Regions from separate parts of the Pseudoxanthomonas sp. genome, predicted to be linked through region 1. Evidence: predicted binding sites of a transcription regulator. Region 1 holds the regulator's gene; the other holds the start of a gene.
What was found. The regulator HrcA, encoded in region 1, represses chaperone genes, less so after heat shock. The targets are predictions, from matches to a motif close to TTNGCACTCNNNNNNNNNGAGTGCNAA.
Positions count from the first base shown of each region.

Region 2: the regulator HrcA is predicted to act here: its motif matches at 2,127-2,153, upstream of rpoH (RNA polymerase sigma factor RpoH).

Region 1 covers NZ_CP114978.1:499,543-511,852, forward strand. The annotation lists gene bamE (outer membrane protein assembly factor BamE) at 1-358, opposite strand, end outside; gene fur (ferric iron uptake transcriptional regulator) at 475-879, shown strand; gene recN (DNA repair protein RecN) at 934-2,601, opposite strand; gene hrcA (heat-inducible transcriptional repressor HrcA) at 2,693-3,763, shown strand; gene grpE (nucleotide exchange factor GrpE) at 3,808-4,329, shown strand; gene dnaK (molecular chaperone DnaK) at 4,485-6,404, shown strand; gene dnaJ (molecular chaperone DnaJ) at 6,550-7,689, shown strand; gene O8I58_RS02395 (DUF3857 domain-containing transglutaminase family protein) at 7,872-9,731, shown strand; partial or broken gene O8I58_RS02400 (prephenate dehydrogenase) at 9,820-10,926, shown strand; gene O8I58_RS02405 (GNAT family N-acetyltransferase) at 11,098-11,415, shown strand; gene O8I58_RS02410 (aminotransferase-like domain-containing protein) at 11,697-12,310, shown strand, end outside.
Region 2 covers NZ_CP114978.1:1,993,288-2,005,597, forward strand. The annotation lists gene O8I58_RS08585 (TonB-dependent siderophore receptor) at 1-942, opposite strand, end outside; gene rpoH (RNA polymerase sigma factor RpoH) at 1,235-2,116, opposite strand; partial or broken gene gndA (NADP-dependent phosphogluconate dehydrogenase) at 2,465-3,875, shown strand; gene O8I58_RS08605 (endonuclease/exonuclease/phosphatase family protein) at 4,079-4,951, shown strand; gene pip (prolyl aminopeptidase) at 4,956-5,918, opposite strand; gene O8I58_RS08615 (glycoside hydrolase family 2 TIM barrel-domain containing protein) at 6,140-7,471, opposite strand; gene O8I58_RS08620 (NAD(P)H-quinone oxidoreductase) at 7,574-8,554, opposite strand; gene O8I58_RS08625 (GGDEF domain-containing protein) at 8,732-10,156, shown strand; gene O8I58_RS08630 (YehS family protein) at 10,307-10,780, shown strand; gene O8I58_RS08635 (purine-nucleoside phosphorylase) at 10,852-11,877, shown strand; gene O8I58_RS08640 (FAD-containing oxidoreductase) at 11,884-12,310, opposite strand, start outside.

The sequences.
Region 1 (12,310 bases):
TCGGTCCGAACTGGCGGACGCTGTTGCGCGCGAGCTGTTCGTCCTGGTTGGGGAAGTAATCGCCATCCCACTTGGTCACCTGGTCGTTGTCGAAGTACACCGTGAAGTTCTTCATGTGCACGTGGCCCAGGCGGCCGGTGCGTTCGGTGGCGGTGTAATCCCAGCGCTGCGCATGGAACGGATCGGCGACGGACGGCGTGCCCAGCAGTGCCAGTACCTGCTGCTTGCTCTGGCCAACGACCAACTGGTCCACGTCCGCCTTGTCCACCAGGTTGCCCTGATAGATAGGCTGCTTGTAGATGATGCCGCAGCCGGAAGTGGCGAGGCCGATGGCGGCGATCAACAGGTAATTGCGCATGGAGAAGGGCGTCTGCGATAGGGCGGGAACGAGCTTTGCGATGATACACTGCGCCCATCGCCGCGACCCAATCGCGAGGCAGCTGGCGCTAAACCGCCAATGAATGGGAGCCCCCGATGGAATCGCAGGATCTACGCAAGGTTGGCCTGAAGGTCACCCACCCGCGCCTTCGCATCCTGGCACTGCTGGAAGAAGCCAAGCCGCGCCACATGACCGCTGAAGACATCTACCGCTCCCTGATGGGCGTGGGTGATGAAATCGGCCTGGCCACGGTGTACCGCGTGCTGACCCAGTTCGAGGCCGCCGGCCTGGTGCTGAAGCACAACTTCGAAGGTGGCCAGGCCGTTTACGAACTGGACCGTGGCGAACACCACGACCACATGGTCGACATCGAGTCCGGCAAGGTCATCGAGTTTTCCAGTGACGAGATCGAAGCGCTGCAGGAGAAGATCGCCGCCGAACACGGTTACGAGATCGAGGAGCACTCGCTGGTGCTGTACGTGCGCAAGAAGCGCAAGTAAGTCCAGTTCAGTGCCTGCATTGGAAGGCCGGGGCAACCCGGCCTTTTGCTTGGGTCAGGCGACCGATTCCAGCAGCTTGCCAGCTGCGGCACGGGCCTCGGCGCTGATTTCCACGCCGCCCAGCATGCGTGCCAGTTCTTCCTGGCGGGCCTTGGCATCGAGTGATTCGACCGACGACTGGGTCATGCCTTCGACCGGCGCCTTGCTGACGCGGTAATGGGCGTGGCCCTGTGCGGCGACCTGTGGCTGGTGGGTCACGCACAGCACCTGGCGCTCGCGACCCAGGTCGCGCAGCTTCTTGCCGACGATATCGGCGACCGCACCACCGATGCCCGAGTCGACTTCGTCGAAGATCATGGTCGGCACCGCGTCCGAGCCCAGCGCGGCCACTTCGATGGCCAGCGAGATACGCGACAGCTCGCCGCCCGAGGCGACCTTGCGCAGCGGGCGCGGCGGCTGGCCGGCATTGGCGGCGACCAGGAGTTCGACGCGTTCGGCGCCCTGCGGATCGGGCCGGTCGGCGTCGTTGGATTCGAGCTGGACCTCCAGCTTGCCGCCACCCATGCCGAGTTCGCCGATCAGCGCACTGGTCTTCTTGGCCAGGCTGGTGGCGGCCTTGGTGCGGATCTTGGTCAGCGCGGCGGCGGCAGTGCGCCAGGCCTGGCGGGCGGTTTCGAGTTCGGTGTTGAGGCCGGCCAGGCGTTCGCCAGCGCCGCGCAGGCCTTCCAGTTCGGCCTCGATCCGATCCGCGACTTCGCCAAGCTGCTCGGGTGTGACCCGGTGTTTGCGGGCCAGGTCGTGCAGACGGGTCAGGCGGCGCTCGGCGCGTTCGAACTGGTCCGGGTCCACGTCCAGCTCATCGCGGATCTGACTGAGCAGGCCCAGCGCTTCGTCCATCTGGATCTGGGCGCTTTCCAGCATGCTGTCCACTTCGCCCAGACGCGGCTCGTGGTTGACCACGCGGGCCAGTTCGCCACGGGTCTGCAGCAGCAGGCGGCCCGCCGAAGGGCCGTCCTCACCGGACAGTCGGGCCAGCCCGTCGTCGCAGGCTTGGATCAGGGTGGAGGCATGGGCCTGGCGACGGTGCGCCGCGACCAGGTCCTGGATCGCGACCGGCGACAGGTCTTCGCGGCGCAGCTCGTCCAGTTGGTGCTGCAGGTAATTCAGGCGGTCGGAGACATCGCCGGCCGCGGTCAGGCGTTCGCGCTCGGCCAGCAGCGTGTTCCAGGCGCTGGCGGCTTTCTGCACCGCGACCAGTTGCGCCTGCGAGCCGGCAAAAGCGTCCAGCAGCGCCAGCTGGCTGCCCTTGGACAGCAGTGCCTGGTGCTCGTGCTGGCCGTGGATTTCCACCAGCAGCCCGGCCAGTTCACTCAGCTGGGACAGGGTCACGCTGCGGCCGTTGATCCAACTGCGTGAACCACCATCGGCGCGCAGCACGCGGCGTAGCTGGCACTGGCCGGACTCATCCAGCGCATGCTCGGCCAGCCAGGTCAGGGCAGGGGCTTTGGGCGGAAGGTCGAATTCGGCCGACAGCTCGGCGCGCTGGGCGCCGTGGCGGACCACGCCGGCATCGGCGCGCAGGCCGGACAGAAAGCCCAGCGCGTCGACCAGCAGTGACTTGCCGGCGCCGGTCTCACCGGAGATCACGGTCATGCCAGGGCCGAATTCCATGTCCGTGGCGCGAACCACGGCGAAGTCTTTGATGGTGAGGTGTCGGAGCATAGTCGGGCGGCATTGTAGGGCCAGTCGGCGCACAGGCTGAGACTGGCAGCGACAGGTTGCAAAGGTGGCGCCCGGCCGCTATCTATCGACCATGAATTCCCGAAGTCCCGACCTGGATGCGCGCTCGCGGCAGTTGCTGCGGACCCTGATCGGCCGCTACATCCACGACGGCGAACCGGTCGGGTCGCGCACCCTGGCCCAGCACGCGGGCCTGGATGTGAGCGCGGCGACCATCCGCAACATCCTCGCCGACCTGGAGGATGCCGGGCTGCTGACCTCGCCGCACACCTCGGCCGGGCGCATCCCGACCGCGCAGGGCTACCGGGTGTTCGTGGATAGCCTGGTCCAGATGCAGCCGCTGGCCGAGCGCGAAGTCGCCCGCCTGCGTGCCGAGCTCCCGGCGGGCACCGGCACCCAGGCGCTGCTGGGCAATGCTTCGGAGTTGCTGTCGGCGATGACCCATTTCGTTGGCGTGGTCGGCGCGCCCAGGCGCGAGCAGTTCGCCTTCCGCCATATCGATTTCGTGCCGCTGGACGGGCGCCGGGTGCTGGCGATCCTGGTCTTCGCCGACAACGATGTGCAGAACCGGGTGATCGAGCCGCGGCGCTTCTACGACCCGTCCGAGCTGGAGCGGGTGGCCAACTATCTGAATGCGCATTTCGCCGGCCGGCCCATCGCCGAGATCCGGGCCACGCTGCTGCGCGAACTGCGCGCGGCCCGCTCGGAGATGGAGGGTCTGCTGGCCCACACCGTCGAGCTGGCCGAACACGCCCTGACCCCGTCGGACGACGACATGGTGCTGGCCGGCCAGACCCGCTTGATGGGCGTGCAGGATCTCTCCGACCTGGATAGGTTGCGCGACCTGTTCGAGACCTTCGCCCGCAAGCGCGAGATCCTGCAGCTGCTCGAACGCACCATCAGTGCGCCGGGCGTGCGCATCTTCATTGGCGAAGAAACCGGCCTGGCGCCCATGGACGGCGTGTCACTGGTGGCCGCGCCGTACCGGGCCAGCGGCCAGGTGTTGGGGGTGCTGGGGGTGATCGGGCCGACCCGGATGGCCTACCAGCAGGTGATCCCGCTGGTCCAGGCGGCTGCCGATGCGCTCGGTGCGGCAATGCTGCGTCCCGGGGATGACTTGAATCCGTCCGCGCCGACCCAATAAGTGGGGCTTGCGGCGGATTGGTCCCGCCATGATGGAACTCCTCGATGACTTCAAACGAACACCAGGCCAGCGTTGACGCGGCCGCCGACGCTCCGCAGGACGCCGAAACGCTGCTGCTGGCGCAGATCGAAACCCTGCGCAACGAGCTCGACCAGCTGCGCGCCTCGGTCCTGCTGGACCGGGCCGACCTTGAGAACCAGCGCAAGCGCGTGGCCCGCGACGTGGACAACGCCCGCAAGTTCGCCAACGAGAAGCTGCTGGGCCAGCTGATGCCGGTTTTCGATAGCCTGGATGCGGGCCTGACCGCCGCCGGTGCAGAACCCAGCCCGCTGCGCGAAGGCCTGGAGCTCACCCAGAAGCAGCTGCTGAAGGTGGCTGACGACAACGGCCTGACCGTGCTCGACCCGACCGGACAGCCGTTCAACCCGGACCACCACCAGGCGATCAGCCAGGCGCCGGCCCACGAGGCGGCCCCGGGCAGCGTGCTGCAGGTGTTCCAGAAGGGCTATCTGCTCAACGACCGCCTGCTGCGCCCGGCGCTGGTGGTGGTCGCGGCGCACGACTGATCCATCGTCTGCGTCCCGCCGGCGGGTAACCGGCCGGAATTTTGTGTTCCACGGGCGCTTGAAGCCCGTCATCACATCCCTATATCAGGTTCATCGACCGGGCCGAGTGCCTGGTCCCGACCCGACAAACTTTCGCTTTTTACGGAGCTAGCACCATGGGCAAGATCATCGGCATCGACCTCGGCACGACCAACTCGTGCGTGGCCATCATGGACGGCGGCAAAGCCCGCGTCATCGAGAACTCGGAGGGTGACCGCACCACGCCTTCCATCGTCGCCTACACCAAGGACGGCGAAGTACTGGTCGGCGCCTCGGCCAAGCGCCAGGCCGTCACCAACCCCAAGAACACCTTCTACGCGGTGAAGCGCCTGATCGGCCGCAAGTTCACCGACGCCGAAGTGAAGAAGGACCTGGACCTGGTGCCGTACGGCATCCTGGCCCACGACAACGGCGATGCCTGGGTGTCCAGCAGCGACGGCAAGAAGATGGCGCCGCAGGAAATCTCCGCGCGCGTGCTGGAAAAGATGAAGAAGACCGCCGAAGCCTACCTGGGCGAGACGGTCACCGAAGCGGTCATCACCGTGCCGGCCTACTTCAATGACAGCCAGCGCCAGGCGACCAAGGACGCCGGCCGCATCGCCGGCCTGGACGTCAAGCGCATCATCAACGAGCCGACCGCCGCGGCCCTGGCCTATGGCCTGGACAAGGGTGACAAGCAGGACCGCAAGATCGTGGTGTACGACCTGGGCGGCGGCACCTTCGACGTGTCGATCATCGAGATCGCCAACGTCGACGGCGAGAAGCAGTTCGAAGTGCTGGCCACCAACGGCGACACCTTCCTGGGTGGCGAAGACTTCGACGCCCGCGTCATTGACTACCTGGTGGAAGAGTTCAACAAGGACCAGGGCATCGATCTGCGCAAGGATCCGTTGGCCCTGCAGCGCCTGAAGGACGCCGCGGAGCGCGCCAAGATCGAGCTGTCCTCCAGCCAGCAGACCGAAGTGAACCTGCCGTACGTCACCGCCGACGCGTCGGGCCCGAAGCACCTGAACATCAAGCTGACCCGCGCCAAGCTGGAGTCGCTGGTCGAAGACCTGATCAAGAAGTCGATCGAGCCGTGCCGCACCGCGCTCAATGACGCCGGCCTGCGTGCCAGCGACATCGGCGAGGTGATCCTGGTCGGCGGCCAGACCCGCATGCCCAAGGTGCAGGCGGCGGTGACCGAGTTCTTCGGCAAGGAGCCGCGCAAGGACGTGAACCCCGACGAGGCCGTGGCGCTGGGCGCCGCGATCCAGGGCGGCGTGCTGGGCGGCGACGTCAAGGACGTGCTGCTGCTGGACGTCACCCCGCTGTCGCTGGGCATCGAGACCCTGGGCGGCGTGTTCACCAAGATCATCGAGAAGAACACCACCATCCCGACCAAGGCCTCGCAGACCTTCTCCACCGCGGAGGACAACCAGTCGGCCGTGACCGTGCACGTGCTGCAGGGTGAGCGCGAGCAGGCCCGCTTCAACAAGTCGCTGGCCCGCTTCGACCTGTCGGGTATCGACGCCGCGCCGCGCGGCATGCCGCAGGTGGAAGTGTCCTTCGACATCGACGCCAACGGCATCCTGCACGTGTCGGCCAAGGACAAGAAGACCAACAAGGAACAGAAGGTCGAGATCAAGGCCGGTTCGGGCCTGTCGGACGACGAGATCGCCCGGATGGTCGCCGATGCCGAAGCGCACCGTGACGAAGACAAGAAGTTCCAGGAACTGGTCGTGGCCCGTAACCAGGCCGATGGCCTGATCCACGCCACCCGCACCGCGATCACCGAGCACGGCGCCAAGGTTGGCGGCGATGTGATCGGCAAGGTCGAGGCCGCGCTGGCCGATCTGGAAACGGCAATGAAGGGCGACGACAAGGCGCAGATCGAAGCCAAGTCCAAGACCCTGGAAGAAGCTGGCCAGTCGCTGTACGCCGCTGCTTCGGCTGGCGAGCAGGGTGCGCCGGAAGGTGGCGCCGGGCAGGCCAACCGCGCCGCCGACGACGTGGTGGACGCCGAGTTCACCGAGGTCAAGGACGACAAGAAGTAAGCGTCTGTCCACGATCGGCAACAGCTGACGAAGGAGCGGGGCCACGGCTTCGCTCCTTCGGCTTTTCCAGCGTCGCAGGCGCGCCCGGAAGCTGGGCGTGCGGCGAGGCAGGCTTTACCCATTCAACGCAGGCTTCCATCCGGCAATGAGCAAACGCGACTATTACGAGGTCCTGGGCGTCGCCCGCACCGCCACCGACGACGAGCTGAAAAAGGCTTACCGTCGTTGCGCGATGAAGTTCCACCCTGACCGCAACCCCGGCGATGCAACGGCCGAGGCATCGTTCAAGGAGTGCAAGGAGGCCTACGAGGTCCTGTCCGATGGCGGCAAGCGCCGCATCTACGACCAGCATGGCCACGCCGCGTTCGAACACGGCATGGGCGGTGGTGGCGGTGGTGGTGCCGGGTTCGGCGGCGCCGACATGGGCGACATCTTTGGCGACATCTTCGGCAACATCTTTGGCGGTGGCGCCGGTGGTGGTCGTGCCGCGCGTCGCGGGGCCGACATCGGCTACGTGATGGAGCTGGACCTGGAAGACGCGGTCGCGGGTACCGAGAAGCGCATCGAGATTCCCACGATGTCCGCCTGCGAGCCCTGCCACGGCAGCGGCTCGGAAGACGGCAAGACCGAAACCTGCACCACCTGCGCCGGCCGCGGCCAGGTCCGCATGCAGCGCGGGATCTTCACCATGCAGCAGGCCTGCCCGCATTGTGAGGGTCGCGGCCAGGTGATCCGCAATCCCTGCAAGACCTGCCACGGTGCCGGTCGGATCGAGGAAGAGCGCGTGCTGTCGGTGAAGATCCCGGCCGGCGTGGACAGCGGTGACCGTATCCGCCTGTCGGGCGAGGGCGAAGCCGGCCCGGCCGGCACGCCGGCGGGCGATCTGTACGTGGAGGTGCGCGTGCGTGAGCACGACATCTTCCAGCGCGATGGCGACGACCTGCACTGCGACGTGCCGATCCGCATTTCGCAGGCCGCGCTGGGCGACACCGTGCGCGTACCCACGCTGGGTGGCGAGGCCGAGATCCGCGTCCCGGCCGAAACCCAGACCGGCAAGCTGTTCCGCCTGCGCGGCAAGGGTGTCAAGTCGGTGCGCAGCCGCTCCACCGGCGACTTGTTCTGCAAGGTCGTGGTGGAAACCCCGGTCAACCTGACCGCCGAACAGCGCGAGCTGCTGCAGAAGTTCGAGACCACCTTCGTGGGTGAAGACGCGCGCAAGCACTCACCCAAGTCGGCCACGTTCCTGGACGGGGTCAAGGGTTTCTGGGACCGGATGACGTCCTGACCTGCCTGGCCTCTGGCGGATGACGATGAAGCGACCTGGTGACAGGTCGCTTTTTTCGTTGTGGCCGGCGTGATCAGGCGTTGCATCGGTTCCGCTGGAAGTTCGTCGGCCGCCTTGGCATGCTGCCTCACCGCCCGGACCGGGCGGCCATGGATGCCAAGGGGCAGGGAATGTTCAAAGGAATGCATCGATGCCTGACGGTGATGGCGCTGGCCTGGCTCGCGCCGGCACATGCTAAGGAACAGCCGCTGCAGGTCGAGCACGAACGCGTCAATTACCTCGTGCAGGCCGACGGCACCTTCGTGATCGAGCGCGAGGTTGCGGTCAAGGTGCTGCTGGAGAGTGGACTGGAGGCGGCGCGCGATGCATCGGTGGACTACAGCACCAGCATCCAGACCGCCAAGGTGACTGCCGCCTACACCTTGAAGGCTGACGGTCGGCGCATCGATGCGCCGCCGGGAAATTTCCAGGTCAACGCCAGCGCCGGCCGCGATGGCGATTCGCCGTTCTATTCCGACCAGACGGTGCTCTCGGTGGTATTTCCCAGCCTGGCCGTCGGAGATACCACGGTCTTCGCCTATCGGGTGGAGGCACTCAAGCCGATGTTTCCGGGGCAGTTCTCGATCATCAACAGCTACAACCCGGCCACCTACTACGGCCAGGTCGAGGTGAATTTCGACCTGCCTGCGTCCATGTCAGTGCAGCATCAGGCCTGGCAGATGCTGCAGGATGACGAGCAGACCCACGGCGACCGTCGTCAGCTCCGTTGGCGCTGGAAGAACACCGCGCCGGTCGACCCGGAAGCACTGCGCGACAGCACCTTCGATGTCGAGCGCTATCCAGGTTATGCGGTATCGACGTTCGCCAACTACGCCCAGATCGCGCAGGCCTATGGCGCGGAGGCTTCGCCCAAAGCGATTCCCGACGCCAAGGTGCGAGCGTTGGCACGACAGACCGTCGGCAAGGAGAAGGATCCGCGCCAGCGCGCTCGGCTGCTGTATGAGTGGGTCTCGCGCAACATTTCCTATGCCGGTAACTGCATCGGGCTGGGGGCGGTAGTGCCACGTGACCTGGACGTGATGCTGGAGAACCACATGGGCGACTGCAAGGATCATGCGACCCTGCTGCAGGCCCTGCTGAAAGCCGAGGGCATCGACAGCACCCAGGCGCTGGTCAACGCCGGTAGCGCCTACCGCCTGCCGTCCGTGCCGGTGGCTTCGGTCGTCAACCACGTCATCAATTACATTCCGGCGTTCGATCTCTACCTGGATTCCACCGCCGGCAACGTGCCCTTCGGGACATTGCCATCGGCGGTGGCCGGCAAGCCTGTGTTGCTGGTGGAGGGGCATGATGACAGTCGGCGCACGCCTGTCACGGCAGCCAGCGGGAACTGGCAACGCACCCGGACCGTGGCCGATATCGCGCTGGATGGCTCGGTGCACACGCGCATGCGGGTTGAGCTGGGAGGCGCCATGGCGTCCGGATTACGGGAACAGTTCCGCCAGCTGCAGCCCGAGGACGTGGACAAGCTGGTCAGCACCTTCTTCCGTGGCATGGGCCTGAGTGCGACGGGGAAGGTCCGCTATGAGGATCCGCAGGCGTTGTCGGACAGCTTCTGGGTCGAAGCCGATTTCGATGTGCAGTCGCTGCTGACGGTACCGGGTGGCATGACGCTGTCGCCGTGGTTCATGGCGACGACACCCATCTCGCAAATAGTGCGCAGCCAGGCCGGCATGGCCGAAGTGCCGGAGGGCGAAAGCAGCTGCGGTGGCCTGCGGGCCGAGGAGGATTACATCTTCCGCCTTGCGGCAGGACTGCATGCCGCCGCCCTGCCGCCGGCGCTGCTGGTGGAGGAGGGCAACCTGACCTACCGCGCCGAGGTCCTGCAGCAGGGACGCGAGGTGACGTTGCGACGTGTTTTCGACGACCGCACGCCTGGCCCGACCTGTTCGGCGGACTACAACCAGGCGCTTGCCGCGGTGCTGCGTCGTATCGTCCCGAATGTGAAGGCGCAGGTGGTGCTGCTCCCGGACGTGCAGTGACCAACTGACGGGATCGCAGCCGCTGCCGGCCCGGGTCGGCTGCAGCCAAGGCATAGAATGACGCCCGGTTTCCCCGGGCGTCTTTCTTTTGCACACATCGTCTCCTGTCATCGGCATCGTCGGTAGCGCTGGCGCGTATGGGCGCTGGCTCGCGAGGTTCTTGCAACAGCACCTTGGCCTGCGGGTGATCGGCCACGATCCGGCCGATCCGGACTCGCACCCGCCTGAAGCCTTGATCGACCAGGCGCAGGTGCTGATCTTCAGTGCGCCGATCCGCATGACTGCCGGCCTGATCCGCGATTACGCACGCCTGGCCGCTGGTCGCGAGCGCGGCCAGCTGTGGATGGACTTGACCTCGATCAAGACCGGGCCGGTCGCGGCGATGCTGGAATCGCAGGCCGAAGTCGTGGGCCTGCACCCGATGTCCGCGCCGCCCAAGACACCGACCCTCAAGGGCCGGCCGATGGTGGTCTGCGAGGCGCGACTCGATGCCTGGCGCCCATGGCTGCAGACCTTGCTGGATGCGCTGGAAGCCCAGTGCGTGCGGACCACGCCGCAGCACCATGACCAGGTGATGGCGCTGGTGCAGGCGTTGGTCCACGCCGGGCACCTGGCCCAGGCCGGCGTGTTGCGCCGCTATGCGGGGCAGGTGGGTTCGCTGGCGGAGTTGTTCCCGTACCGCTCGGCCTCGTTCGAAATGGACGGCGCGATGATCTCGCGCATCCTCTCGCTCAATCCGGCGATCTACGAGGACATCCAGTTCGGCAACCCGCATGTCCCGGGCGTGCTGGACGCGCTCGTGGAAGAGTTGTCCGGCCTGCGTGACCAGGTGGGCGCAGGCGATGAGGCGGCGCGCGCTGCGTTCCGCCAGCACATGCTGGCCGACAACAAGGCGGCGGTCGGTGCCGAGGCATTGGCCGACGGCAATTACCGCTTCGAACGCATCGGCTACCTGCTCGCCGACCTGGCTGAACCGTGCAGCCTGTCGGTGCACCTGCCGCTGGACCAGCCCGGCTCGCTGCGCGCGATGCTGCATGTGTTCGAACGACACGGGGTGAGCATTGCCTCGCTGCATTCGCTGCGCAACCCGGCCGGCGAAGTGCATTTCCGCCTCGGCTTCGATAGCGGTACCGATCTGGTTGCACTGGCTGCGGCCGCCGACGAGGTGGACGCCAGCGGTATCGGCAGGGTGCTGGATCGCAACGTGTTTGCCGCCAAGGTCGAAACGCCATCGGCAAGGATCGGGATTGCCGACCTGCAGCGCCGGCCGGCGACCGAGGCCGACATCGAAGGCTTGCTCGCCTTGCGCGAAGCCACGATGCGCGAGCACATGCTCAACTCGGGCGTTGATGCGTCGGCCGAAAGCATGCGCAGACGCCTGCTCAAGGGCTACGAACATGCCAGGGTGCTGCTGCACCAGGGCCGCATTGCCGGCCTGCTGAAGCTGGATCGCAGCGGCGCGGACTACGTGGTCATGCAGATCCAGGTGGCGCCCGAACTGCAGGGGCATGGGCTGGGCAAGACGCTGCTGCTGGAGTACATCGAAGAGGCGCGCAGTGTCGGCAAGGACGTGACCCTGCACGTACTCAAGGCCAATCCGGCGCGCGGGCTGTACGAGCGGCTGGGCTTCGTGGTGGAGGGTGAGGACGCTGAAGAGTTCCACATGCGGCTGTCGATGCATTGAGTCGCGTGGCCAACTTCATCCACAGAAGCTGTGGATGAAGTTCCGCACAAACCTGTGGACAACTTTTGCAGGCCGCGCGGGGCAAGGATCTCCACCGGTTTGATCAAATTTTCGCCAACAAGGGCGATTGGCCGGCTTGTCGTCGAAGTGCCAGCACGCCGGTGGCGCGACGTGGTTGAAAACGCCCGAGGCCGATGCTGGGAGGGTCGCTGCTTTTCCGCACAACTCGGGCTGCGGATTCGTGCAGGCGCTTCCTGCAGGCTGCGCGGTATCCTTGGCCGATGAATACCCAGATCACCCTGTCCCAGCGCGCCCTGGCCCTGACCAGTTCGGCGATCCGCGAAATCCTCAAAGTGACCGAGCGCCCGGAGGTGATTTCCTTCGCCGGCGGCCTGCCGTCCGGCTCGACGTTCCCGGTCGAGCGCATGCGTGAGGCCACGCTCAAGGTCCTGGCCGATGCGCCGCAGGCCGCGCTGCAGTACGGACCGACCGAAGGCTATCTGCCGCTACGCGAGTGGGTGGCCGCGCGGCTGGCCCGCAATGGCGCGCCGGTGAGTGCGGCCAATGTACTGATCGTCACCGGCTCGCAGCAGGGCCTGGACCTGCTGGGCAAGACCCTGATCGACGAGGGCAGCAAGGTGCTGGTGGAAACGCCGAGCTACCTGGGTGCGTTGCAGTCGTTCTCGCTGTTCCGCCCGCAGTTCACGAGCATGCCGTCGGACGACGAGGGTATCGACACCGATGCGCTGACCCCGGAGCTGCTGGACGGCGCGCGCTTCATGTACTGCCTGCCGAATTTCCAGAATCCCACCGGCAAGCGCATGCCGCTGGAGCGTCGCAAGGCACTGGTGGCCAAGGCGCTGGCTGCCGGCGTGCCGGTGGTCGAAGACGATCC
Region 2 (12,310 bases), 1.5 Mb from region 1:
TTCGTCGCCGATCTTGCTGGTCACCGTCGTATTGGACGTATTGAGGTAGTCGCCGGCGAAGATGTTGCCCTGGCGGCTGAAGCCCGATTCGAACTCCAGCACCTGGTCGTCGCTCAGGTCCCAGCGCAGCAGGCCGTTGATGTCCTTTTTGCGCACGCCCTCGCGGCCAGCCGCCGCCACGCCGCTTGTCGAGTTGGCGCTGTTGATGTCGGCGTCGTCGGCATCGGTCTTGTTGAGGTTGCCATACAGGCGGAACGACAGGTCACGCGACAGTGGGCCGCTCAGGGTGAAGCCGGCGCGCTGGCTGCCGCCTTCATCGCTGTTCTCCGGCACCAGGCCGTACAGCGTCACGCTGCCGGTCAGGTCACCGGTCGGCTTCTTGGTGATGATGTTGACCACGCCGCCGGCAGCGCCCGAACCGTAACGCGCCGCGGCCGGGCCGCGCAGCACTTCGATGCGCTCCACCGCTTCGGCGGGCACCCAGTTGGTGTCGCCGCGGCTGTTGCGCTCGCCGGCCACGCCCATGCGCACCGAATCACGTGCGCTGACGCGGCGGCCGTCGACCAGGATCAAGGTGTTTTCCGGGCCCATACCGCGCAGGTCGATCTGGCGGTTGTTGCCATAGGCACCGGAGGAGCTGTTGCCGGTCAGGTTGACGCCCGGCATGGTCCGCAGCAGGTCGGACAGATCGTTGGCCGGCGGCCGGCGCTCGATGTCCTCCTGGGTGATGATCGAAGTGCCCAGCGCCTGCTTGGCGATCTGCTCGGCGGTGACGTGCAGGGTTTCCAGCGTCGACGCGGCGGTTTTCTCCGCGCGCGTCTCCTCTTCATCGTCGAATTCCTGCGCCTGCAGCGGTGCGGCGAAGGCCAGTGAGGTGAGAACCGCCAGGCTCAGCGGCTGGGAGACAGGCGAACGGAAGGCACGGCGTGCAGCACGGATCATGGGAACAGCCTCGTCAAGGAGAATGCCCTGGCGTACGGCTTGGGCGAATCGAAGGCGAAGCGGGACGGACGTCCATCGGCGATGCACAACCCGTGGGTCCACTTCGCAGGCCGCGCGCCGCAGGCGCGTGACCGGATTCGCAGAAGATTACCAAATGAGAATAATTCGCGAAAGCGGAATTACAGAATTGTCAGCCCATGGCCGCATGCCGCTGTCGTGCCACCAGCGATCCAACCCCAAAAGAAAACCCCGCCATCGCGGGGTTTCTCGATGAACAGCCTGTCGGTGACGCTTACGCGGCGAACAGCGCCTTCATCTTCTTCAGCGCGTTCGCCTCGATCTGGCGGATGCGCTCGGCCGACACACCGTACTCGTCGGCCAGTTCCTGCAGGGTGACCTTGTTGTCGGCGTCCAGCCAGCGACGGGCGACGATGTCACGCGAACGCTGGTCCAGGTTGGCCATGCCTTCGCGCAGCAGTTCCAGCTGGTTGTCCTCGCTGTCGGCACGCTCGTAGGCCTGCGAGGGATCTTCCTCGTTGGCACGCAGGTAGTGGGCCGGCGACGGCGGCGCCGAACGCTCTTCGTCCTCGTCCGCCGGGGCGTCGAAGCCGACGTCACGACCGGACAGGCGCGATTCCATCTCGACCACTTCGCGCTCGGAGACGTTGAGGTCCTTGGCCACGGCGCGCACTTCGGCCGCGTTCATCCAGCCCAGGCGGGTCTTGGACTTGCGCAGGTTGAAGAACAGCTTGCGCTGGGCCTTGGTCGTGGCGACCTTCACGATGCGCCAGTTCTTCAGGATGAACTCGTGCATCTCGGCACGGATCCAATGCACCGCGAAGGACACCAGGCGCACGCCCATATCCGGGTCGAAGCGCTTGACCGCCTTCATCAGGCCAATGTTGCCTTCCTGGACCAGGTCACCCAGCTGCAGGCCGTAGCCGCTGTAGCCGCGGGCCACGTGGACGACGAAACGCAGGTGCGAGTGCACCAGTTCGCGCGCGGCATCGAGGTCGTCCTCGTCGCGGAAGCGGTGTGCCAGGTCCTGCTCTTCATCCACGGTGAGCACCGGGATCTGGTGCACGGCGCCAATGTAGGCGTCCAGCGAGCCAAGCGGGCTGGGAATCGGGAGATTGTTGGCCACCATGGCGGTGGCTGCGGAGGTCTGGTTCATGGCAGCGATATTAGCAATGTGGGGGTTCGACTGCTAAGGCCTGGGATGGTTCCCATCGTTCCATTGATCGGACAATATCCAGGTGTTTTGTTGTATTGCATTCATTTCTGGAAATGGGCGCGCTCCGCGAAGCACTTCCCTTCCGATCAGTCACTTACCACATCGTCGGCGCGATCCAGCACGGCCTGTAGACGACATAGGTCCGCCCGGCGGCGGGTTCAAGGGCAGCCTGCACATGACGCACCGTGATACGCGCGGCCCTTGCCGCCAATCGAAGCGAGCAACGACCCGCGCGCATAAAATGGCGCGCTGCGCGGGGCATCCCGCGACCATTTCCAGGAGCACATCGTGAGCAAACAACCCATTGGCGTCGTCGGCATGGCCGTCATGGGCCGCAATCTGGCACTCAACATCGCCAGTCGCGGCCACAAGGTGTCCATCTTCAATCGCAGCCGCGAGAAGACCGACGAGGTCATGGCCGACAGTCCGGACGCAGGGCTGGTGCCCAGCTACACGCTGCAGGACTTCGTCGATTCGCTGGAAGTCCCGCGCCGGATCCTGCTGATGGTCAAGGCCGGTGCGGGCACCGATGCGGTGATCGAAGAACTCAAGCCACTGCTGTCCAAGGGCGATGTACTGATCGACGGCGGCAACACCTTTTTCCAGGACACGCGTCGCCGCAACAAGGAACTGGCCGATGCGGGCTTCCACTTCATCGGCACCGGCGTGTCCGGTGGCGAAGAGGGCGCGCTGAAAGGCCCGTCGATCATGCCGGGCGGCCCGAAGGACGCCTACGACCTGGTCGCACCGATCCTGACCGAGATCGCCGCCAGGGCGCCGGACGGCACGCCCTGCGTGACCTACATCGGCCCCGACGGCGCCGGCCACTACGTCAAGATGGTCCACAACGGCATCGAATACGGCGACATGCAGTTGATCGCCGAAAGTTACGCGGTGCTGAAAGACGTACTGGGCGTGTCCAACGCTGAACTGGCCGACATCTATACCCAGTGGAACGACGGCGAACTGGACAGCTACCTGATCGAGATCACCTCGAAGATCTTCCGCAAGCGCGACGACCAGGGTGATGCCGATCTGGTCGACGTGGTCCTGGACCGCGCCGCGCAGAAGGGCACCGGCAAGTGGACCAGCCAGAGCGCGCTGGACCTGGGCATCCCGCTGCACGCTGATCACCGAATCGGTGTTCGCGCGCATCGTGTCTTCGCTGAAGGAAGAGCGCGTGGCCGCCTCCACGGTACTGGCCGGACCCGCCGCGCCAACGTTCGACGGTGACAAGGCCGCCTTCATCGAGGCGGTGCGCAAGGCGCTGTACCTGAGCAAGATCGTGTCCTACGCGCAGGGCTTCGCACAGATGCGTGCGGCCTCGGACGAGTACCAGTGGGACCTGCACTACGGCGAGATCGCCCGGATCTTCCGCGCCGGCTGCATCATCCGTGCGCGCTTCCTGGAGAAGATCACCAACGCGTATGCGCAGGACGCCAAGCTGGCCAACCTGCTGCTGGACCCGTACTTCCAGAAGGTCGCCGCCGACTATCAGGGTGCGCTGCGCGAGGTCGTGTCCACCGCAGTGAAGCTGGGCATCCCGGTGCCGTGCTTCGCCTCGGCCATCGCCTACTACGACAGCTACCGCAGCGCGCGCCTGCCGGCCAACCTGATCCAGGCCCAGCGCGATTTCTTCGGTGCACACACGTTCGAACGCACTGATCGCCAAGGCAGTTTCCACGCCGACTGGAACTGACGATGGACACCGCGCCGGAATGACCACCGGCGCGGCTGGGGAGGCATGGCGGACACGGCGGTGCCGTCTTCCCCGGCACACGTTGCGTGATGTAAGCCTCAAATAACGTCGCGCCATCACGGTTCATCTGCGACCATCGCCGGGTTTTCAGGGCCCAGGATCAAGCGGACCATGTGCGCGTCCGCCCGCCCCCAGAAACCGCCATGTTCTTGTTCCGTGCCCCGCACCGCCGCTTCCGCCTGCTGCTCATCCTGATGGTGCTGCCCGTCGCAGCCGCGCTAGCCGACACCCCGACCCTGAAGGTCATGAGCTTCAATGTGCGCACGCCGGCCGATACCAACGACAACCGTTGGGAAAACCGCCGCGACCTGATGGCCCAGACCATCCGCACCCAGGACCCGGATGTCATCGGCACCCAGGAGCTGGTCAAGCAGCAGGCCGACGACCTGGTCGCACGCCTGCCGCAGTACGCCTGGTTCGGCGAAGGCCGCCGCGGTGGCGATGGCGACGAACACATGGGCGTGTTCTATCGGACCGACCGACTCAAGGTGCTGGAATCGGGCAATTTCTGGCTGTCCGACACCCCGGACGTGCCCGGCAGCATCACCTGGGGGAACCTGTATCCGCGACTGGTGACCTGGGCACGCTTCAGGCGCACCGCCGATGGCGCCACGTTCGTGCTGTACGACACCCATTTCCCGTATCGCGACCAGGACGACGCGGCGCGCCTGAAAAGCGCCCAGCTGATCATCAAGCGCATCGCCGGGCTGCCGAAGGACGAGCCGTTCGTGCTGACCGGCGACTTCAATACCACCGACCGCGATCCGGCCCACGCCGCGCTGACCGCCGTGTTGAAGGACGCCTGGCTGGCCGGTGCGCCGCGCAGCGGGCCGGAAGCGACCTTCCACGATTTCACCGGCACGCCGGACCGCCGCCTGGACTGGATCCTGTTCCGCGGCCTGGCCCTGCGCCGCGTGGACACGCTGACTGTCCACAACGGGCCGCGCTATCCGTCCGACCATTTCCCGGTGGTGGCGGTGTTCGACCTGCCCGCGCCGAAGACCGCCCCACACTGACGCGTCATCCTGGCCGGGCCAGCGTGTCGGCCAGTGCATCGGTTGCCCGGACCAGCGCATCGGTGATCGCCGGATCGAACGCACTGTGGCCGGCCAGCACCATCTCCAGCCTCGCCTCGGGCCAGGCCTGGGCAAGCTCGTACGCGGCCTTGGCCGGGCACAGCATGTCGTAGCGGCCCTGCACGATGGTGCCGGGCAGGTGGCGGATGCGGTCGATGTCGCGCAGCAGCTGGTTGGGCTGCAGGAACACGTCATGGCGGAAGTAATGCGCTTCGATCCGGGCCACCGCCAGCGTGGCCTGCACATCGTCTTCCGAAGGCGGCGGATTGGCGTCATGGACCAGGGTCGATGAACCGTCCTCCCACGCGGCCCAGGCCTCGGCTGCAGCCTGGCGCACGCCGGCATCCTCGTCGTCCAGGCGACGCCAGTAGGCTTCCACCATCTGCGCGCGTTCGGCTTCGGGGATATGCGCGACATAACGCGCCCAGCCTTCCGGGAACACCATCTGCGCGCCGCCATCGCATTCGTTGCACCAATGCAGCTCTTCGCGCCGGCCCAGGAAGATGCCGCGCAGCACCAGCCCCAGCACGCGGTCCGGATGCGCTTGCGCATAGGCCAGCGACAGGGTCGAGCCCCACGAGCCACCAAACACCGCCCAGCGCGCGATGCCCAGATGCGCGCGGATCGCCTCGATATCAGCCACCAGGTGCGCGGTGGTGTTGTCGCGCACTTCCGATTGCGGCGTGGACAGCCCGCAACCACGCTGGTCGAACAACACCACGCGCCAGCGCTGCGGATCGAAGAAGCGCCGGTGCTCCGGCACCACGCCACCGCCTGGGCCGCCGTGCAGGAACACCACCGGGATGCCGTCGGGGTTTCCGCATTCGTAGATCTGCAAGGTGTGCAGGCCATCCACGGCTAGCCGCTGTTCGGCATAGGGCGTGATTGGCGGATAGAGCGTGCGCATGGAGAACGGGCTTCGCGATAGGGGAACGGCGCCCACGGTCGCCGATGCAACACCCCGGAGGCAAGCGTGGTTGGCGCGAACTGACAGGACCCCTCGCGCCGTGCGCTTCGACCCTTGCCTGGGAGCTCGCAGGCCGTCGTGGCATTCGCATACCGGTGGCGGCAGCAGGTGGCCGCGCCTGCCCGCTGTGAGCAGACGCCAGGCCGGCACACCTGCGTCGGCTACTTCGCCGCCTGCACGCGGAACGGGAAGTTGGCGTAGGCCGCATGGCCGCGCCCGTCGCGCACTTCCACGAACAGGCGATACGCGCCGGGATTCCCGGGCGCGACGAAGCGCATCGCGCCGTTGGCGGTCTTGCTGATTGGTACATCCACCAGCGCCGGCACGTCCTCCGGGTCGCCGCCGGTGGTCCTGGCGGCACTCTCGGCGCGCATGCTCCACCGGTACTGCAATGGATCGCCTTCGGGATCTTCGGCCATGGCCTGGGCCTGATGAGTACTGCCCGGCAGCAAGGTCACGCTGGCCTGGGCGAACTGCCCGTCGATGCTGGGCACGGCGATGGACGGCGCGCGGTTGTCGGCGGGCTTGCCGGTCCACAGCAGCTGCATGGCATCGACGCTGGGCGTGGATTCACCGGTGGGCAGGAACAGGCCATACCAGGTCGGCGTGCGTTCCTGCTTGTTGCCCCACAGGAACACGTACGAACCCAGCCCCTGGCGCGTATCGCTGGCGATGTAGCGCTGGTAGCGCTCGGTCAGCAGCTGCGCCTTGCGGGTGCTGGTGTCTTCGATCGGCGCGCCCCAGGCGGTCAGCGGACTTTCCCAGTGACCGGTCGGACCCCACTCGGTGACGATGTACGGGCCGGTCCAGCCGCTGGTCCTGAGTTTCTCCGGCAGCGCGGAAATATCGCCGTACAGTTGCACGCCGATCAGGTCCAGTGACGGCGCGCGGGCCTTGATCGCATCGATCAGCGGCTTGTCGAAACCAGCCAGCGTGGTCATCACCGGATGGTTCGGGTCGATGCGGTGGATCATGTCGGCCAGCTGCCCCACCGCCGTCCACACGGCCGGATTGGTGGCTTCCAGGTTCAGCTCGTTACCGACCACCCACATCAGCACGGCCGGATGGTCCTTGTAGTCCAGCACTTCGCGGCGGATGCGCTGCAGCTGCTCGGCCACGGCCTGCGCGTCGTTGTAGTCGAAGCCATGCCGCTCGCGTGCGACCTCGATGCCCATGGCGACCATCAGGCCGTTGCGCCGGGCCTGGTCGAGCATGGCGATCACATCCTTGTGGTTCTCACCGCTATGCCAGGTGCGGAAGGAATTGCCGCCGCGTGCGACCAGTGCCTGCTGGTCGTTGCCGGACATGCCACCGCCCTTGACATAGAACGGCTTGCCGTCGACCTGCAGCTGGTAACGGCCATCGGCATGGACCACCCGCACCACGGCTGGACCGTCCTCGCCTGCCGGCACGCCGGGCGCGGCCTGCGCCATCGCCAGCATCGGCATGCACAACAGCCATCCGGCCAGGACCCGCAACGGTTTGCACCACATCCTCCACCTCCCGTCGGCAACGACAGTGTGCCCCGGAAAATTCCGGGGCGGCAGGGCATGGGGGGAATGCGGATCATGCCACGCGATGGAAAGGCGCTGGCTTCAATCCACGGTCAGCATCACCTTGCCGACATGCTGGCCCGCTTCCAGATAGGCATGCGCGGCGGCCGCCTGTTCCAGCGGGAAGGTCCGGTCCACCTGTGCGGTGACCTGCCCGCTGGCGATCCAGGGCCACACCGTGCGTTCGATCCGCTCGGCCAGGCGGGCTTTTTCGTCAGCCGCGCGTGGGCGCAGGGTGGAACCGGTCAGCACCGCCTGCCGGCGCATCAGCTCGAAGACCGGGACTTCCAGCGTGCCGCCGCCCTGCGCGGCGATGTAGACGATGCGGCCGCGCGGATTCAACACCTGCAGCGTGTCGGCAAAGACGCTGGCACCGACCATATCCAGCGACACATCCACACCGCCGGCTGCGCGCGCGGCATCGACGAATGAACCGGCCGATGTATCGACCGCGACATCCGCCCCCAGCGCCCTGGCCCGCGCGGCCTTCTGCGCGCCGCGCGCGGTGGCGATGACCTGGGCCCCGGCGGCCTTGGCCATCTGGATCGCCATCACCCCGATGCCGGAGGTCGCACCATGCACCAGCAGGCGCTCGCCGGCCTTGAGCTGGCCGTGTTCGAACACGTTGGCGAACACGGTGAAGACCGTTTCCGGTAACGCGGCGGCCTGGATGAAGTCGGCGCCATCGGGCAGCGGCAGCGCATGGCGGGCATCGACCACCGCGTACTGCGCGTAGCCACCACCGCCCAGCAGGGCGCAGACCTTGTCACCCGCCTTCCAGCGGCCGCTGCCCTGCACGACTTCGCCGGCGATCTCCAGGCCCAGCGTGTCCGGTGCACCGGGCGGCGGCGGGTAATTTCCCTGGCGCTGCAGCAGGTCGGGCCGGTTGACGCCGGCGGCGCGCACGCGCACCAGCAGCTCGTGCGCCCTGGGCACCGGGCGCGGCACCTGCACCGGATGCAGCGCGGCGGCATCGCCCTTGCCACCGTGGATGGCGATGGCGGTCATCGTGGAATCGGACATGGCGAACCTGCGGGATGTGGGGCGGCCATGTTAGGTCGTGCGGCAGTGAACCGGATGCACCACAGCGCGACGCAGTTCACGCCCGGACACCGACGCTGCACCCGCTTGCCGCCACGCCCTTGTGACGCCGCTGGACGCACGCGTATCGTCAAGGCTCATGCGGCGGGGAGGCTGTACGTGTCGTTTGGGTTGCCATTGCTCTACCTGCTCTGCCACGCGCTGGCGCTGGCGTTGTTCCCAGACAGGGCCGAGCTGCTGTCGTTCGTGTTCCTGGTCGGTGCGCCGTTGCTGGCTGCAGGCGTCTGCCTGTGGCGCTGCCGGCACAGCGACATGGCCCTGGCATGGCTCGCGCTGGGGCTGGGCCTGTTGCTGTGGGCCGGCGGCATGACGGCCAACATGATCGATTCGGTCTTCCTGGACAATGCCGCGACGACCCCGGGCCTGAGCCTGCTGCTGTACGTGCTGTATGGCGTGCCGTTGATCTTCGCCCTGGCCAGCCCGGCGCGCGAAACCTGGCAGGTGCGCGCGCTCGATGGCCTGGTGGCGGCCGTGCTGGGCGGCCTGTTCTTCGTGCACACCTTCTCCTTTGCCGGCGCGGACGGCGCCGACGCCGGTGGGGAGGGCAACCTGGTGATGATGTTCGACGTGGAGAACGGCTTCATCGCGCTGTTCTCGCTGGCCCGCTTCCTGGCCAGCCGGACGCCGGCCAGTCGCGGCTTCTACCGCGCGCAGTCCGTTTACGCCTTCGTCTATCTTGGCGTGGCGGGCTACATCAACCATGTCGAGCCACAGGATGCCGGATTCGGCAGCTACGTCGACCTGGTCATCGACGTGCCGTTCCTGCTGCTGGCCAGCCTGGCGGTGTATTTCCCGAAAGGAACCACCCACGTCCCGGTGGCGCGTGGCGTGGTGACGATGGTGCGGGCCGCCAGCCCGCTGATGCTGCCGATGAGTCTGCTGGTGGTCTCGGCGTTGATCACCGGCAGGCATCCACGGCTGGCCATCGCCGGCTTCGTCATCGCCACGCTGGGCTACGGCATGCGCAGCGTGGTGATCCAGCTGCGCACGATGGCCGAACGTGACCAGCTGGATGCGCTGGCCCGCGTGGACAAGGTGACCGGGCTGGCCAACCGGCGTGCGTTCGACGATGCACTGCAACGCGAGTGGAACCGCGCGCGGCGCTCGGGCGAACCGCTGTCGCTGCTGATGATCGACATCGACCATTTCAAGCAGCTCAACGATGCCTTCGGCCACCAGGCCGGCGATACGCGCCTGCGCGAGGTCGCCCGCGCCCTGGCCGACGCCACGACCCGGGCGCTGGACGTGGTGGCCCGTTACGGCGGCGAGGAATTCGCGGTGATCCTGCCCGCCACCCATGCGCGGGATGCGCAGCACCTGGCGGAAGCCACGCGCCAGGCCATCCAGGCACTGCAGCTGGCCGCGGCCGAAGGCCACGTCACGGTCAGCATCGGCGCCAGTGCCGTGGAACACATCGCCAGCGATGATCCCAGTGCGCTGCTGGCGGCTGCCGATGCGGCGCTGTACGACGCCAAGCGCGCCGGCCGCAACCGCGTGGCCTGGCGTGCCCCGGGCGAACCCTGAGCGCGGGCTTCGGCTTTACCGCGCCCCCGGCCGATACCGCCTGCTGCTGGCGCATTTAGGGCTGCCGGCAGCGCGTCGGCGGGCAGACAGGCACGGGGGGCTAAACTATGCGATTCCGGTCAATCGACCGGGTAGTCCTGATGGAACCCCATGATCACCAACGATGTCCTGCGCAGCATCCGCTACATGCTGGATCTGAGCGAGCCCAAGATCATCGAGATCGCGCAGCTGGCCGATGCCGGCTTCGCCATCGACCGCGCCGAGGTCCAGGCCGCGCTGAAGAAGGAGGACGAGGACGGCTTCGCACCCTGCTCCGACGCGCTGCTGGCGCACTTCCTGGATGGCCTGATCGTGCAGTGCCGCGGTCGTGACGAATCGGCGCCACTGCGCCCGGTGGAAAAGCGCGTGACCAACAACGTGGTGCTGAAGAAGCTGCGCGTGGCCTTCGAACTGAAGGACGTGGACATGCACGCGATCTTCGACGCGGCCGGTTTCCCGGTGTCCAAGCCGGAGCTGTCGGCGCTGTTCCGCCAGCCCGACCACAAGAATTACCGCCCCTGCGGCGACCAGCTGCTGCGCAATTTCCTCAAGGGCCTGACCCTGCGGATGCGCCCGGCCGCCTGAGCCGTCGTTCCATCCCGCGCGACCGCATCGCGCGGGATAGTCTTGCAGGCCCGCACGTCGTGATGCCTGCCATGCCCCGCGCTGTTGTCCTGTTCCGCTGGTCCATCCTGTCGCTGCTTGCGGCCTGGATGGGCGTTGCCCCACCTGCCCGCGCCGACCAGCCGGGCGCACCCGTGCAGGTGAAGGTCTTCGTCGCGGCGATGTTCGAGATCGGCCAGAACACCGGCGACCGCGCCGGCGAGTTCCAGCATTGGTACGAACGCTACTGGAAAGACGCCAGGCCGATCTCCGTGCCCGGTGCGCTGCAACCGGTGTACTGCAACGCCGATGGTGTCTGCGGGGCGGTACTGGGCATGGGCAAGGTGAATTCCTCCGCGTCGATGCAGGCGATCCTGCTCAGCCCGCAGTTCGATTTCTCGCACGCCTATTACGTGCTGTCCGGCGTGGGCGGCACGCCGCCGTCGCGCGGCACCATCGGCGAGGTCAACTGGGCCAGCTGGCTGGTGGACTACGACCTGGGCCATCGCTGGGCAGCGGAAGAAAACACCCCCGGCGCGCCGACCTTCATGCCGCGCAAGGGCTATGAGGCCTATCGCGCATTCAAGCTCAATCCGGCGCTGGTCGGCTGGGCGATGCAGCTCAGCGCCGACACGCCGCTGCTGGATTCCGATGCGGCGCGTGCGTATCGCCTGCGCTATCCCGACGCCGCCGCACGCCGTGCGCCGTTCGTGGGCAGCGGCACGCACATGACCGGCGACACGTTCTTCCACGGGCCAGGCCTGTCGAAACAGGCGCAGTACATCGCCAGGCTCTATGGCGCCGACGACTACGTGATCACCGAGATGGAAGCCGCCGCGCTGACCCTGGTGATCCAGCGCACGCATGGCACCGAGCGCATCCTGAGCCTGCGCGGCGCGGTCAATTTCGACCAGGGCAACCCGCACGAAACCACGCTGCAACACCTGGACCCGGCACCGGGCGAAACCGCGGGCGGTTTCCCGGAAACGGTCGCCAACATCGAACGCGTCGGCGCGCGCGTGGTCGACCACATCGTCGCGCACTGGCCGCAGTGGCGCGATGGCGTGCCGCCGCGCTGAACGGCGCTACGCGCCTTCGGGCTTCAGCGATCCCACCACCGTCGGCCACAGTTCGGACACGGTGGGATGGATCGGCACCGCCCACTGCAAGGTGTCGAACGGCGCATCGGCATTGATCAGGTCCAGCACGCCGTGGATGGCCTCATCGCCATTGATACCAAGGATCGCTGCACCCAGGATGCGCCGGGTCCGTGCATCGGCGACCAGTTTCATGAAGCCCTGGGTCTCGTCGTTCTCGGTGGCGCGGCCCACCCGGGTCATCGGCCGCTTGGCGAACAGCAAGGGCCGCCCGGTCGCACGCGCCTGCGCATCGGTCATGCCCACCCGGCCGAGCGGCGGATCGGTGTAGAGCGCGTAGCCCGGCACGCGCTGCGACAGCCGGCGCTGTGCGCCGTCGAGCAGGTTCGCCGCCAGGATTTCGTAATCGTTGTAC